One region of the Brevibacillus sp. FSL K6-2834 genome, then DNA from elsewhere that is predicted to be linked to it. Evidence: predicted binding sites of a transcription regulator. Region 1 holds the regulator's gene; each other region holds the start of a gene.
The links. Region 1 encodes Rex, which represses fermentation and respiration genes when NADH is low (regulators of the CRP and FNR family bind a similar motif). Its sites were predicted from a motif close to TTGTGAAATATTTCACAA; they were not measured.
Positions count from the first base shown of each region.

Region 1 (5,494 bases):
ATCTCCACCGTTTTGCCGAGCAGCTCTTGGCTTGGCCAGGAAATGAGAAGGCAGCGGCTGTCAATTCGGTGCGGGCAAGCATGAATGAGCATTTTCTCCGGCTCAAGGAAAAGGCCCAGCAACTGACGCAGTTGTTGTATCAGTGGGCGGCAGACCGAGGAGAAGAGACCTCCGATACCGGAAGAGATACGGTCCGTTACCAGACGCTGTCTTTTTCCGGCAAGCACGAGCGAATCCGAAAAACGGCCCGGCGGGTAATCGAATCGATGTCGATCTACGCGTCTGACCTGGAATCGCTTTTGTCTTCCATGCCATCCGGCGAAAAGCCGTCTTTTGAACTGCAAAGTCTTCATACCGATGCTGCAGGCTTGCTGAAGGAGTGGCAAGAAGGGATGGAAATGGTTCACTTCTTTCTCCTGGAGCCGGATGATGAGTATGTGTGCTGGATGGAAATCGAGTCTCGCACCCCGAAAAAGCAAGTGTACTTTCATGCTGCGCCGCTGCAAGTGGCAACACGCTTGGCGGAACCGCTTTTTGACGAGCGCAGAAGCGTGATTCTCACCTCGGCGACGCTGACAGTCAAAGACAGCTTTTCATATATTCTGGAAAGGATGGGGCTCGACCGGCTGCCAGAGGAGCGCGTCCGAACACTCCAGCTGCCGTCTCCGTTCTGTTATGAAAAGCAAGGGCTCCTGCTGATTCCATCCGATCTGCCTACATTGGGCAAAGAGAGCGAGCAGCAGTACCTCGAGGCCGTGATTCAGGGATGCGTGGATGCCATCAGGGCAGCAGGCGGCCGGACAATGATCCTGTTCACCTCCTATTCGATGCTGCGTGTGGTGTACCAAGGCTTGATGGAACAACTGGACAACGAGCCTTATACACTGCTCGGACACGGAATCGACAGCAACAACCGGACAAAGCTGGTGCGCATGTTCCAGAGAGAAACAAACAGCGTTCTCCTGGGGACGAGCAGCTTCTGGGAAGGGGTAGATATCCAGGGCGAGGCATTGAGCTGTCTGGTGATTGTACGCCTTCCGTTTACTCCGCCGAACCACCCGATTTATCAGGCGAGGGCAGAGCAGGTAAAAGAGCAGGGCAAAAACGCGTTTATGTCGATCGCTTTGCCTCAGGCTGTCATCCAATTCAAACAAGGGGTCGGAAGACTGATCCGCCACCAGGACGATCGCGGTGTAGTTGTCGTGCTTGATACACGCATCGTGGAATCCCGCTACGGACGCTCGTTTCTCAAATCGCTCCCACCTTTCGATACGAGAACAGGCCCCTGGACAACCCTGCGCGAAGACATCGCTCCGTTTCTTCGGGGCATGCAATCCCTGTCTGATTCATAAAATGAATCAATAGTCTCACAGGGATATAGGTGATAAAATAAATGCTGTGGAAAGCGGGAAGAGCTTGGCTGTTGGTGTTGGCTGTCACAATGCTTTTGATACCCGGCTGCTCGATCGACAACCACTTGCAAAAGGCGGTAAAAGTAGAAGATCCGTTCGCAAGTGAAGACGAGAGTGAATTCATCGGGCTTGTCATCCACTATCTGGAGCTGCCGCACGGGGAAGCAACCTTGATTCGATTGCCGAATGGAAAAAACATGCTCGTTGATACCGGAAGCGCTGAGGATTGGCCCCGCTTGTTTGCGGCGCTGACCGAACGGAAAATTACCCGGTTGGATTACGTGGTCTTGACAAATGATTTGCCGGGGCACGCAGGGGGCTTCGCTTTTCTTGTGGAGCGGGTGCTTGTAGAGAACATCATTTTGCCCCGTCCGATTGAGTCTTCGATTCGCAACGCGGCCCCGCTCAAAGCAGCAAAAAAGGCAGTGACTGTTACTGACGGAGAAGCAATCAGACTGGACGAAGACGTGATGCTCCAGGTCCTGCACCCGAGTGAACCGCTGTTCCTGTCTCCGCAAGACAACTCCCTTGTCTTTCAATTGCGGCATGACAAGTTGTCTTTTCTCTTCGCCAGTGCGATGAATGAAAAGGCCGAGGAGAGGCTGCTTGAGAAACACGCAGATCAATTGAAAGCAGCGGTTTTGAAGGTTGCTGCTCAAGGCAGCAATCAGGCTTCCTCGCAGCCATTTTTGAGCAAGGTGGATCCGCAAGTGGCGGTCATTTTAACCGGAAAGCCGAGAGAAAAGCTAAAGGATGGCCAGGAAGAAGTGCTGGAGCGGCTCGGCGAATCCTGGGCTGAGACCTACATTACCAGTCAGAACGGAACCATCACGATCCTCTCCAATGGAAAGGATTATCGCGTTTTGAAAAGAAAAAAGTAAGGAGGATCGACCGTACGTGGCCAAAAGTGAAAAGATTTCGGAAGCGGTTGTGCGCCGGTTGCCGATTTATCTGCGCTACCTAAGCTATCTGCAGCAAGTGGGCGTGACGACGGTGTCCTCCCAGCAGATGGGCAAAAATCTCGACGTCAACCCTGCGCAAATCAGAAAAGATCTCTCTTCCTTTGGGGATTTCGGCAAAAAGGGCATCGGCTATGACGTGAACTATTTGGTAGAAAAAATCCGTCAGATCTTAAAATTGAGCGAGGAAATTCGCGTGGCGCTGATCGGGGCCGGGCATCTGGGACACGCCATTAGCAATTACAATGCGCAGGTAGAGGATTACATGCGGATTGCGGCTATCTTTGACAATGACCCGGCCAAATGCGGAAAAGTGCTCGCGGGAATCACCATTCAGCCACTGGAAGAGCTGATTCAGACCGTGAAAGAGCAGAAAATTCGTCTTGCCATCCTAACAGTGCCAGCAGCGGCGGCCCAGTCGGTCGCCAACCTGCTGTTTGAGGCCGGGATTGAAGGGATTTTGAATTTTGCTCCCACCACGATTCGCACCGAACGCGATGTCAGGATCCACTATGCCGATGTGACATCCAGTTTGCAGAGCCTTGCTTATTACTTGACGTAAGAATGGAGTGTAACGATGAAAAAGACCATATTGACCCATGCAACGGTAATTACCGCAAATGACCAAAATGAAGTGATTCAGGACGGAGCTGTCGGATTTGAAGGAGCGGGTATTACGTACGTCGGTCCGACCCCCGATGATCTCTCCGGCTATGACGAAGTGATTGATCTGAAAGGGGATTATGTGCTGCCAGGCTTCATCAATACACACGGGCACGCAGGAATGTCGCTGCTCCGCGGTTATGCGGATGACTTGCCGCTCCAGCAGTGGCTCGAAGACAAAATGTGGCCGCTGGAGGCACAATTCACGTCCGAGCATGTGAAATGGGGCACATACATATCCCTTATCGAAATGATTCGGACCGGTACGACGACATTCGTCGATATGTATGATCATATGGATGAAGTGGCAAAAGCCGTGCAAGCGTCCGGGATGAGAGCGCGTCTCTGCCGCGGAATGATCGGCCTTTGCTCCGAGGAAGAGCGTCAGGCAAAGCTGCGGGATGCCGTTTCTTTCGCCCGTGAATGGCATAACCAGGCGGATGGACGCGTGACCGTCATGATGGCTCCACATGCTCCGTACACTTGCCCGCCGGAATTTATCACACAAATTGTGGAAAAAGCGGAGGAGCTGTCTCTGCCGATCCATATCCACATGTCGGAGACGGAGTGGGAAGTTGGTCAGAATGTAAAGGATTATGGGGTTCGCCCGGTTGCTCACCTGGAAAAGCTGGGTGTCTTCAATCGTCCAACTTTGCTCGCCCACGCCGTTCACCTCACGGATGAAGAGATCGACGTCTTGGCAAACTATCACGTGAAGGTATCGCATAATATCGTCAGCAACCTGAAGCTGGCAAGTGGAGTGGCGCCAGTACCGAAAATGCTGGCAAAAGGGATTCACGTTTCCCTCGGAACAGACAGCAGCGCGAGCAACAACAACCTCAACCTGTTTGAGGAGCTGAAGCTGGCTGCCATTTTGCACAAGGGCGTAAACAACGACCCCGTCGCAGTTCCAGCCGAGGAAGCGCTGCGCATGGCAACCCGTTATGGCGCAGAGGGCGTATTCCAGCCGGATACACTCGGAACGATCGAGACTGGGAAACAAGCGGATTTGATTGTGCTTGACAGTCATCAGGCGCATTTCCATCCGGCTCATGATCCCGTGTCCCATGTCGTGTACGCAGCAAATGGCCGCGATGTTAAGGATACGATTGTGGCCGGTTCTTTCCTGATGCGCAACAGAGAGCTTCTCACCGTCGACGAGGAGCGCGTTATTTTTGAAGCCAACCGGATGTTTCAGCAATTGAAGCGATAAGGGAAAAGGCTCCTGTCATGGGGGACAGGAGAAAGGTTGTAGGTGTAGGTAGAGGGATTTTGATTGGTCACCATGCCGACTTATTTTCGCCATACTTCCGCAAGCGAGGTATGGCGAAATTCCAGTGGGGATGAGTGAGACGATGCTCTTAGAGGTGAAGACAATGCTGCCCAGGAGACGCGATAATCCTGCAGCATAGACCCTAAGAGGTCAGGAGATGTCGTTTGGTTTGACAGCTTCACGCGCTCACCTCCTCGGGGTGTATCTGTAGTATGGCCCAGGTGCCGGGTCGTATGTTTAGCAAGTTTTCCGTCCTGTTCTAAAACCTTCCCAGAATTCATACGCATAAGGAAAAAGGGACAGGGGTGAACGGACTTGTATATTAAGCCCAAACAGCTCTGGTGGCTTCCGTCATTATTTCTCGTCCTGTTTGCCTTGGGCACCTTGCTTGGAGAACTTCACAATCGTCTGGATATAAAAGAAGCGCATGTAATCTCGACGACACAGCGAGAAGAGGCAGACCGGGCGATCGTTGCCAGTTTGCTGGATCAGGTAACCAAAGATACGGAGCGGCCATTCTCCGTTTTCGTAAAGGATTACGTTCTGAGCGGAAAGTACAAGGGTGAAAATTTTCAGCTGGCCGGGGAAATAGCCGGACATCGCTTTGAACTGCAAAAAGAAGCGGAACAGGTCAATGTCACGATTGACGGAGAAATTCAAGACCACCAGGCTTTGCCATACTCGCTATATACGCCCCAGCAGCATGCGGCTATCTTGAAAAGCAAGCTGGAGCGGGTTGCGCCGCTTCCGGTCGCAGATGGTTCCGGTCAGGGCTGGCAAGGCTATCGTCTCAGCGTGCCTTCTACAGAGGTGACCGATCTGTTGTCCATGTGGCTCGGACCATCCTTTCCGATCAAGGATATGACTCAGCGTCTGGCCAATCAGATTGCAGTCGAGTACCAATTATGGTACGATGGACCGACGCGTGAATTGCGGCAATTGGAGATCTATTTGCAAATGGAGACAGCTGCGGGACTCAAGCAGGATCAGCTTCGCTTTCGGTTGTAATGTAAGGGGATAAAGGAGTTTTACCGGTGTATGTAAAAATCGTTGCAGGAGTAATCGCCGTTATTCTTGTGCTCGTTCTGGGCTCGGCCTATCATCTGGGCGCAACCGTTGTGGGGAAGCAGGATGATTTTGAGGCCCAGGTACGGCAATGGGTCCAGGAGCGGACAACAGTCGCGCAG
Region 1 is NZ_CP151945.1:2,551,736-2,557,229, forward strand. Features, by position in the region: gene dinG (ATP-dependent DNA helicase DinG) at 1-1,352, shown strand, start outside; gene NST96_RS12690 (MBL fold metallo-hydrolase) at 1,394-2,293, shown strand; gene NST96_RS12695 (redox-sensing transcriptional repressor Rex) at 2,310-2,933, shown strand; gene NST96_RS12700 (amidohydrolase) at 2,949-4,247, shown strand; gene NST96_RS12705 (hypothetical protein) at 4,623-5,315, shown strand; gene NST96_RS12710 (DUF5590 domain-containing protein) at 5,342-5,494, shown strand, end outside.

Region 2 (5,494 bases), 2.0 Mb from region 1:
GGATTTGGTCCATGTCCATATCGGACGCCATTCCGTAAGCGCGGCGCATTTTTCCGTCCTGATCGAGGAGGAAGATGCGGGCGGTGTGGACGTAGGAGCCGTCCGGCTGTTTCAGGGTCGCCATCCCGAAGTCTTTTGTCACCTTGTCGATGTCGGCCTGCTCTCCTCTGAGGAATTGCCAGCCGCTGAAATCGACGTTGAATTGCTCGGCGTATTTTTTCAGCACGTCCGCCGTATCGCGCTCGGGGTCAAACGTAATGGTGACGAATTCCACCTTGTTCCCGAAGCTTCTCTTTTCCTTCAGCTGCTCCTGCAGCTTGGACATATTGAACGTGGTCGCAGGGCAAATATCCGGGCAGTGGGTAAACATGAATTCCACCAGCCGTACCTTGCCGTTGTGCTCCGACAGCGTGTACTTCGTGCCGTCGATGTTGTCCAGCGAAAAGTCATTCACTTGCTTCAATACAGGCAGCTGGTTCTTTTGCCAGTATTGGTAGCCAAACACGGCGGCGATCAGCAGGATCAGCACTGCAGCTACCAGCGTAAACCAGTGCCGCTGCAAAAAGGTCGCCTGCTCCCGTTTTCCTTCACTCACGACAATCCTCTCCCTATCAATTGTTGCTTACCTGTTCTCTATTGCTCTGTCTCTCCCGGCCAAGCCAGCATTCCGCCTACCATATTGGCCGCGTCAAACCCGAGATTGGTCAAGTACTCGGTCGCCATGTGGCTGCGTGCTCCGCTCCGGCAGACGAGCACAACGGGCACGTCCTTGTCCAGCTCGTCTACGCGGTGCGGCAAAAAGCCGAGCGGAATCAGCCTGGCCTCCTTGATATGGCCGGCATTCCATTCTTCTACTTCACGCACATCTACGACTTGCAGCTCTTCTTTCGCCGCCAGCTTCTCCATCAGCTCCTGCGGGGTCATTTCCTTTACGCCTTGATCGCTCATCTGCAAACAGCCTCCTGTATGCTCAGGTTTTCACCTTGCTTTCACTGTCTCCCATCATACCATATGCGGACGCTATTTTTGAATCGGACGACCCTGCACGTACTTGGCGTCAAAAAGGAACAGCTTGAGCAGCAGCAAAAGCGACGGAATCAGCAGGAAAAGACCGGCGATCAGTCCGATCACCAGAGCCTTGCCCATCGCGGGGCTGTTGATGCTGTCCGTGATCGTAATGTACGGGTAGAGCAGGTACGGCAAATGGGCCATTCCATAGCCAAAGAACGCGAAGGCAAACTGCAGCATCACGAGAATGAACGCCCAGCCGTAGCTGCGCTTTTGCAACTGCAGGGCAAGCGCACCGCAAAAGCAGGCAAAGGACAAAAGGAACAGCCAGCTGATGTCCATCATCTTGTCAAAATGCTCCGGGTTGTGCCGGTGAATGGAAAGGAACACCAGGAAGCTGGCGAAGATCGTCGGCAGGCTCCAGGCAATCGCAAAGGAACGAAGCAGCTTGACCGCGGCTGTGTCTTTTGCCCGGTCCGCATAAAAGGTCAGGAAGCTCGCGCTGATGTACAGCACGCTCACCAGCGCAAGGGCTACGACCGACCACGAATACGAGCTGGTCAAAAGCTTGCCCATATTCAGGACGATTTCTCCGCCAGCCATCTGCTCGATATAGCCCCCTTCGGAAATTGTCAGGACCGTGGACAGGGAAGCCGGGATAAACAGCCCGGTCACGCCGTAGACGAACAAGTAGGCCGTGCTGTTGCGCGCTCCGTAATGGGCAAAGGCGTAGAACGACCCCCGGAGCGACTGCAGGACGAGAAAGATGCTGCCCGGTACAAGCAAGGCTGTTCCGTAGTAATACGCCGTATCCGGGAAAAACCCGATGAGCCCGACCATGAAGAAAATCAAAAAGACGTTCGTGACTTCCCACACAGGCGACAAATACCGTTCAATGATCGCGTTGACGATATGATCCCGCCGCGTGACTTTGCAGAAAAACGAGAAGAACCCCGCTCCGAAGTCAATCGACGCAATAATGATATAGCCGTACAAAAAGATCCACAGCACCGTAATGGCCAATGTTTCCAGAGCCATGTCGCATACCCTCCCTTCCCGCTACTTCAGCTCGGCTTCAATCGGCTTGTTCTTGAACATCCGCTTCAACACAAGCGAGCAAACGATGGCCAAAAATGCGTACAGAAGACTGAACATCACCAGCATCTCACCGACGTTGTCCGCCGTCGTAGCCGCGTGCTGCGTTTTCATGTAGCCGACGAGAATCCACGGCTGCCGCCCGATCTCCGAAAAAATCCAGCCCAGCTCGATGGCGAGAATTGAAAGCGGCGCTCCCCAGAAAATCGCATGCAACAGCGGCCTCGGGACGTTCCCCTTTTTCCAGCGGCGAACAGCAAAATAGAGAAGCGGCACAACCAGCATGTACATCCCGATCGCCACCATGCCGTCAAAGAAGTAGTGGATAACCAGAGGCGGCCAAAGCTCGCGAGGAATTAGATCCAGCCCCATCACTTCGCCGTTTGGCGAACCGGTCGCGAGAATGCTGAGCGCATAGGGCAGCTTCACGGCTCCCTTCACTTCAAGCGTCTCCCGGTCCAGAACGCCGCCAAAGATCAGCTCGGCCTGCGGCTTCGTCTCAAAGTGCCATTCTGCTGCTGCCAGCTTGGCCGGCTGGTATTTGGCCAGGTACTTTCCGGCAAAATCGCCGTACAGGGCCGTCCCGAAGGAAAAAAGCAGCGCCAGGGCCACCGTGAAGTGAAGCGCTTTGCGGTAGTACTCGTGACGGTTGCCTTTGAGCAGCTTCCATGCAGCGATGGCGGCAAGGATAAAAGCAGAAGTTGCATACGAGGACAGAATCATGTGCCCCGCCTTTGTCGGCGTAGCCGGGTTGAACATGGCCGTGAGCGGCTGCACGTCGACGATAGCGCCATTTGCGAGCGTAAAGCCCTGCGGCGCATTCATAAACGCGTTCACCGTCATGATGAAGAAGGCAGAGGCCGTCGAGCCAATCACGACCGGGATCGAGAACAACCAGTGGATATACGGATTTTTAAAGCGGTCCCAGGTATACAAATAGATCCCCAGGAAAATCGCTTCAAAGAAAAAGGCAAACGTCTCCAAAAACAGCGGCAGCGCAATCGCCTCGCCGGCCACCTTCATGAAGCTTGGCCAAAGCAGGCTGAGCTGAAGCCCGATACAGGTGCCTGTCACGACACCGACCGCAACGGTCACGGTAAAGCCCTTTACCCAGCGGCGGGCCATCAGCGTGTACATTGGATCTTTGCGCCGGATGCCCAGCCATTCGGCAATCGAAATGATTACGGGAATGCCTACGCCCATAGCGGCAAAAATGATGTGAAACCCAAGCGTCAACGAGGTCAAGATACGAGCCAGCATCGTGTTGTCCAGTTCCATACGTTGTCTCCCCTCCCGAAAACAACATTTTCACAGTGGTTATATGTGAATGTGATCACAATCCTCTTTATCATATGGCTTGTGCATGCATTATGCTGTGAACAACGAAGGACGAATTGGTTACGGAAAAACGGCGAATTGGTTACGAAAATAAGGCGATGCTCGGTCATCGGCCAAAGCGCCTCTGCTGTGGTATGATTTGAAGCAACGAAACGGAAAAGGAGTGGTTGGGATGTCCGCATTTTGCACGTGCTCTTTTACTCGTATTCAAGAGGGATGGGGATCATAACTTCTTGTCTTCATTCAGAAAATTGTTTCCCTGTCCCCTCTTCATCTGAATGAACAGAAAGCAGGACAAACAGGGGGAATTTGATCATGAGCATGGAGATTTTCTTTGACATTCACAGCAATCTGCCCCGGGAAGGCCCCGGAAACAATGATTCGACCCGAAAAGCTTTTTCGTATGTCAAAAACATTCCGGGCGATGCTCGCATTCTCGATGTTGGCTGCGGTCCGGGCATGCAGACCATGGAGCTGGCAAAGCTTTCGGACGGCCCGATAACGGCAGTCGATACGCATCAGCCGTTTCTGGACGAACTGGCCCGGCGAGCTGCGGAAGCAGGGGTTTCCCATCGGATAACGCCTGTAAATGCCTCGATGTTTGCGTTGCCCTTTGAGCCTCTTTCCTTTGACGTGATCTGGTCGGAGGGAGCGATCTACATCATGGGCTTTGGCGAAGGGCTGCGGGCATGGCGTCCTCTGCTGAAATCAGGAGGATACCTGGCTGCAACAGAGCTTTGCTGGCTTCGGGATGAACGTCCTGACGAAGTGGAGCGGTTTTGGGCTGAGGCTTACCCGAGCATGAAAACGGTTGAACAAAACCTGCGGATAATCGCTGAGGCAGGCTACACCTTGCAGGAGCATTTTGTTCTGCCGGATTCGGCCTGGTGGGATGACTACTATGAACCGATGCGTGAGCGGATCAGTCATCTGCAGGATCGGTACAAGAACGACCGGGACGCGCTCGCGACGCTGAAAGAAGCCAGCCGGGAAGTTGAGCTGTACCGAAAGTATTCCAGCTATTACGGCTACGTGTTTTACGTGATGCAAAAGAGCGATTCAATCGACTGAGATGATCGCTGTTTGTAACAGACAAAGGGAAAGCCTCTAGCTCTCCTCTTTTTTCTCAGGCAACTTGTCCCAGATGACGATGTTTAGCGTGGCGATCGGTTCCAAAAAAAGCGCCCAAATTGCCAAGCGCTTGGCAATTTCTACGCCACAAAAAACGAAGAAAAACGGAGCTAGAGCGAGATCGCACTTTTTTGACAAAAACCCATTTTGTTCACGCCTGGCGGACAATTCTTATCGATCGCCAGGGCGTTAATTGCCGAAAACGGCAAAAAACGGCCGAAAATGGAGATTCGAACACAAGGTGACATAATACCGATATTTATTCAGCACCCTAGCGTAACTGACACAAATTTATGTAAGAAGATCCAGCATAGCGAAGCTTTTGAAAAAACCCCTTTGTCAATAGAGATTGAACTGTGACCCGTAAGATGGACACTTTAAAAAAGTGACCCTCTTGCGGGTCACAGTTCAAAAAGGGGGGATTAGTCATTTCTTCATGGTTTTCAGTTCTTTACACAAACGCTGCTGACTCATCAATACTCCAAACAGTGTAGCTCCTGACAGAAGAAGTAAAACTGTTATGATTGTGGCCATGTTCATTTCCTCCTTATCATTTGATATAATTGTGAGCAGAAAGAAATCGCCATTTTCTTTCTGCTATTTATTTTTCCAGGGAAGGATCGGATACTTCGGATTCTTCTTTTTTTTGACTTTCTTGCTCTTTGTTAGCTTGTAAGGACACGTTTACTATGTCCCGTATTTGAATGGTTAAACTTACATGTCGGTAAATAATGCAGATGGCTAAAACTGCAACAAGTCCAGCAATTATGGTGATCGTTGTTTCATTCATCCTTCCTCCTCCTTTTCTCTGATCATGATGAGATCAGTTCCAAAACTGCTAAATGTAAACTTTGCAGACTATCTTCGAGTGGCATACGTATAAACCACGTCATTTTTTCTAGTTCGGGTTGTAAGTATTTTA
Region 2 is NZ_CP151945.1:586,979-592,472, reverse strand. Features, by position in the region: gene NST96_RS03115 (SCO family protein) at 1-595, opposite strand, end outside; gene NST96_RS03110 (rhodanese-like domain-containing protein) at 634-948, opposite strand; gene NST96_RS03105 (cytochrome d ubiquinol oxidase subunit II) at 1,021-2,046, opposite strand; gene NST96_RS03100 (cytochrome ubiquinol oxidase subunit I) at 2,068-3,381, opposite strand; gene NST96_RS03095 (class I SAM-dependent methyltransferase) at 3,757-4,512, shown strand; gene NST96_RS03090 (hypothetical protein) at 5,174-5,362, opposite strand; gene NST96_RS03085 (hypothetical protein) at 5,385-5,494, opposite strand, start outside.
Region 2: NST96_RS03100 (cytochrome ubiquinol oxidase subunit I) is a predicted target of Rex. The motif match lies at 3,425-3,442, and genes of this name have one in related genera.

Region 3 (5,494 bases), 2.1 Mb from region 1:
ATGCTGACGGCCAAAGATGAAGAATTCGACCGGGTGCTTGGCCTCGAGCTGGGCGCCGATGATTATGTAACCAAACCGTTCAGTCCCCGGGAGCTTGTGGCCCGGATCCGGGCGATCTTGAGACGGACGCAGCCGAGAGAAAAGCAGGAAGAGGATACGGCGAAGGTACTTACCTTTGATCGGCTCATGATTGATATTGAAAAACGGGAAGTGCTGGCTGCAGACGAGAAAATCAGTTTTCGTCCAAAGGAGTTTGACCTGCTGGTGCACATGGCGAAGTCACCGGGCACCGTGTTTTCACGTGAGCAATTATTGGAACAGATATGGGGTTTTGACTATTTCGGAGATGCCCGTACGATTGATGTGCACGTCAAAAAAATCAGGCAAAGGCTCCAGGTGCTTCCTTATGAATGCATACACACCGTGTGGGGGATCGGCTACAAATTCGGAGTGGATGAAGCATGATGGGGATGTCAAAAAGCATCTTCCGCCGTCTGCTGTTCAGCTTTTTGGCTACGGTCCTCATCGGCTTGGGCTTTTCCGGCATCCTGATCTCCTTTCTCGCAAAGGAGTACATTTACGGTGCCCAAAAAGAAGAGATGCTTCGTCAGGCGAAGCGAGTGAATGCCGCCATCCAAGACAGCAATGTAATCAACCCGGCACTGCTTGGAAAATTGGCCTCGCTCGATGAGTCCTTTAACATGCGCATCTGGCTGTTTGACCAAAAAGGCAAGATTGTGGCGACTTCTATGAAGGATGAGGTATTTACGGGAAAAGCGGTTGCCCACTCCATTGCCGATTCCGTATTAAAAGGAAAGAATGCGGTTACGGAGTTAAAGATGGAAGGCTTGGAAGATCCGATGCTATCCGTATCTATCCCTTGGGGCAAAGGGGAAAAGGTGTACGGGGGGATCATTCTGCATGCGCCGATTGAGGGAGTGGAGCGGACCTTTGCCCAGATGAGGGAAACGATTCTCTGGGCGACCTTGTTTGGCGTGCTCTTGTCTACGGCGATGGTTTCGTATTTGTCCTGGTCCATTTCCAGGCCGCTCAGAAATATCGAACGGACGACAGCGGAGATCGGACGGGGGAACTACTCCGAACGTGTACAGGTAGACACTGCCGACGAGATTGGCGACCTGGCCCAGACGATCAATACGCTCGCCGGCAAATTGGAGCGTGTAGAACAGGAGCGGCAGCACCTGGAGCAAGTTCGGAACGATTTTCTTGCGAATGTCTCGCATGAATTGCGGACGCCGCTGACGGCGATGCAAGGCTTTTTGGAGGCGCTGCAGGACGGGCTGGTCGAGGAAGAGGAATCCCGTCAGAAATACTACGCGGTCATGTATTCGGAGACCTTGCACATCAGTCGGCTGGTCGATGATCTGATGGACTTGATGAAACTGGAGAACAATGAAGTAACGCTGGCGAAATTCCCTGTTGATGTGGAAACGCTGATGAACAAGGTGGCGTTTTCCTTCAGCCCGGAAGCCGAGGAAAAGGGCATTGAGATCATCGTAGAGCAGCCGAAGGGCCTTCCCAAGGTGTACGCCGATAAAGACAGGGTCGCACAAATTTTGAAAAACCTCGTGAAAAATGCGATCAAGTTCACCGATGAGGGGACGATTCGCCTCTCGGCCCGAAGCAATGGACAGTGGGTGGAAATCTCCGTCAGCGATACGGGGATCGGCATCTCGCCGGACGATCAGGAGCGGATCTGGGAGCGCTTTTTCAAGGTTGACCGCGGCCGTTCCAAAAAGAACAAGGGGACAGGGCTTGGACTTGCGATCGTCAAAGAATTGGTTGAGCTGCACGACGGACAGGTAACACTGGAGAGCGAGCCGGGGAAGGGAAGCGTGTTTATCGTCCGGCTGCCGGCACTGAACTGCGAACGGTCGGTTTCCTGACAGTCTGACAGTTTGAGAAGGTCATCGTTTTTTCATATTTTGTTCATGGTTTTTTCCCACTCTCCTCACAGGATGATCATCTTTCCCAGCTACGATATACATGTGGCCGAAAGAAGTCACAAAGTAAAGACAGGAAAGGGGAGTTCAATCATGAACAAACGATGGATATCCTTAGCGGCAGTCGCACTTCTTCTGTCCGGCAGCTTGGTGGCTTGCTCCAGCCCGACCAGCAACCCGGAACCAGCGACACAACAAGACGGAAGCGCAACGACCCCTGGGTCTTCCTCCACAACCGAAACTGATCAGTCTACAGATAGTTCTGTTTCCCAAGATCAATCGACTCCTGACGCGTCGACGGGAGCTTCGGATTCCACACCGGGGTCTTCTGATGCGTCGACTGGATCGGATTCCACAACCGATTCAACGGATGCGTCGAAAGGTTCTTCCGATGCATCGACAGGTTCGGCTGATTCTCAGTCCGGAGATGCTGATGCAAGCAAAACTGAAGGTGGTACAACCGACCCAGCTGCTTCAACGGGTTCCGGCAACTAAGCTGTACATCTAGTACGACATAACGTTCAAGTCGCGTCTGAGTGCTTTCAAACTACTTCCCTCCCACATTGATATACGGGGTGGCCTATGCCACCCCTTTTTGTTGTCTTCATAAACGAAGAGAGGGCACCTGTGAGATTTATCACAATCTCCTGCTCCAAATTCAATTACCATGAGGGTGTAACTTCCTCAAGGAGGATGAGTGCTCATGGTAAAGAAAATACAATTGCCGCTGCAGACCGCCAGTCTGGTCGTCGGGTTTATGGTCTGGGTGATCCTATCATCATTGATGCCATTTATGAAAGAAAGCTTGTCGCTCGAACAGGGGCAAATCGCCTGGATTACGGCCATTCCGGTTTTGCTCGGTTCCCTTTTGCGGATACCGGTCGGCTATCTGGCGAACCGTTACGGGGCGAGGCTGCTGTTTGCCATCAGTTTTTTGATCCTGTTGGTCCCCGTGTATTACATCAGCGAGGCTACGAGTGCAGCCGACCTGATGATCGGAGGACTGTTTCTGGGCATCTCGGGAGCGGTCTTTTCAGTCGGGGTGACGTCGCTTCCCAAGTATTATCCAAAGGAAAAGCTGGGCTCCGTCAACGGGATATACGGAATGGGCAATATCGGGACAGCGATCAGCTCTTTCGGGGCGCCTGTCATCGCAAGCTATTGGGGATGGTCGGCAACGGTTCAACTGTACATGGTGCTGCTAGCCGGATTTGCGGCGCTGAATCTCTTGCTCGGCGATAAAGCGGAACCGCGGGTAACCGTTTCCTTGAAGGAGCAGATCAAAAGCGTCTACAAAAACGAAAGACTCTGGTTTTTAAGTCTCTTCTACTTCGTTACGTTCGGCTCGTTTGTGGCCTTTACCGTCTATTTGCCTAACTTTTTGGTCGCCCATTTTGAACTGGACAAAGTGGATGCGGGGCTGCGCACAGCAGGATTTATCGTCCTCGCTACGCTGGCCCGCCCGATAGGCGGGTGGCTCGGTGACCGCTGGGATTCGTTCAAGGTGCTGCTGGTCGTCTTTGCCGGAATGACCGCTGCGGGCATACTGCTGTCCTTCTCGCTGTCGATCCATTTGTATACAGTAGGCTGTCTGGTGATTGCGGCCTGCGCGGGTATCGGAAACGGAGCCGTCTTTAAACTGGTGCCGATGTATTTTTCCAAGCAAGCGGGAATTGTAAACGGAATTGTCTCCGCCATGGGCGGTTTGGGCGGTTTTTTCCCGCCGCTGATGCTGACCCTGTTGTTCAATCTGACCGGACATTACGCGATCGGCTTCATGGCGCTTTCCCAGGTGGCGCTCTGCTGCTTCATCATGGTGATGTGGATGTACTACCAGGATCGGCTTACGCTCGCCCTCAGCATCGTGGAAAACACGGTCGAGGCGATCGTCGTTACGGATAAAAAAGGGACGATTACGTTTGTGAATCCTGCATTTGAACAAGTGACCGGTTACAAAAAAGAGGAGGTCATCGGCAAGAACCCCAGCATACTCAAGTCCGGCAAACAAGATCGGGCGTTTTACGACAGGATGTGGAAAGCGATTGAGGAGCAGGGATATTGGGCCGGGGAGATATGGAACAAGCGAAAAGACAACGGTCTGTTTTTGGAATGGCTCACGATCAGCGCGATCCGCAATGACGTCGGTGAGGTGAAATACTATGCCGGGATGTTTAGCGATGTGACGCAGCAAAGAGCAGAAAAGGCTTCCGGGTAGAGGCGGCAGGTGAGGACAGAAGGTGAGGACAGAGGATGTGTAAAGCTGGGCGAAAGAACGATACAGCTTCCATGGAAGAAAGATAAAGCGGTGACAGACAAACAAACAAACAAATACAGGCAGGCGCATACAGGCGGTCGTATGTGCCTGTCTTTTTTCATGTACGGACTTGCAAGTACGAGCCGACCGGTTTGTGAAGAAGTGATGACAAAACGAGCAGGATTCGACAAAAGAGGCCGTCCCGGGCCGACGCAAGTGACAAACATCACAACCGGCAAAAGGCCGGGTTGATAGAATGAAGCCGTCAAGAGAACGAACGCTTTCCCGAAAGAGAAGGAGGGTTTCCCGTGAATCACGCGTTTGCTTCCACATTGGCTCAAAGGGCATTTGTCATCGTCTGTATCCTGTTTGTGTTGAGCTATCTGGGATCTCGATTCTTTACGCATATCGACCTGGCCCTGTACGGCTACATCGTCGGGACGCTGGTATTTATCGGCGGGTTTCTGTACCGTTTCTCCGCCTGGGCGGAGCGGCCGCCCACCAAGCTGATCTTGAAAAAGGGCTTGAAGCTGCTGTTTCGCCGCGGTACGAGCAAAACGTCGGCGGAGCATCTGCTCACGTACCGCTTCATCTGGAATCGCGGCTGGTTTCGCTGGACACAGCATTTCCTGGTGGGGTGGGGCTGCATCCTCTCAGCGCTTGTCACATTCCCGCTGGTATTTGGCTGGATGTACTTCACGATGGAAGACAACGGCTATTACCACGTCGTCGCGATGGGCATCGACGTGATGAAAATCAAAGCAGACGGTCTGCTCGCCTACCTGTTTTACAATGCGCTGAATATTTCCGCCTTCATGGTCATTGCCGGCGTATGCATGGCTCTGTACCGTCGCCTCAAGAACATGCAGGCTCGGGCGGAGCAAACCTTCTTTTACGACTTCCTGCCGCTTTACATGCTGCTGTTCGTCAGTGTGACCGGACTTGCGTTGACCGGCGTCAATATGTTTGCCGGAGGGTTTGGCCATCCGGTGCTCACGATCATTCACCAGTTTGCCGTGATCGTGACGCTGATCTACCTGCCGTTTGGCAAACTGGCGCACATCCCGTTCCGTCCGATGAGCGTTCTCGCCCGCAACTACCGGGAGCATTACGGTGCGCTGGAGCAGAAGGCGTGCAAGGCATGCGGCACAGGCTTCGTTTCGGCCGAGCAGTCTGCCGATGTGGTTGAGGTGCTTGCGAAAAACGACCTTTCATTTCGGACCGAGCACGGGTACCATCTGGCCGAACTGTGCCTCCCCTGCCGACGCAAGTACCG
Region 3 is NZ_CP151945.1:473,745-479,238, forward strand. Features, by position in the region: gene NST96_RS02555 (response regulator transcription factor) at 1-465, shown strand, start outside; gene NST96_RS02560 (ATP-binding protein) at 462-1,907, shown strand; gene NST96_RS02565 (hypothetical protein) at 2,296-2,472, shown strand; gene NST96_RS02570 (nitrate/nitrite transporter) at 2,668-4,179, shown strand; gene NST96_RS02575 (hypothetical protein) at 4,527-5,494, shown strand, end outside.
Region 3: NST96_RS02570 (nitrate/nitrite transporter) is a predicted target of Rex. The motif match lies at 2,590-2,607, and genes of this name have one in related genera.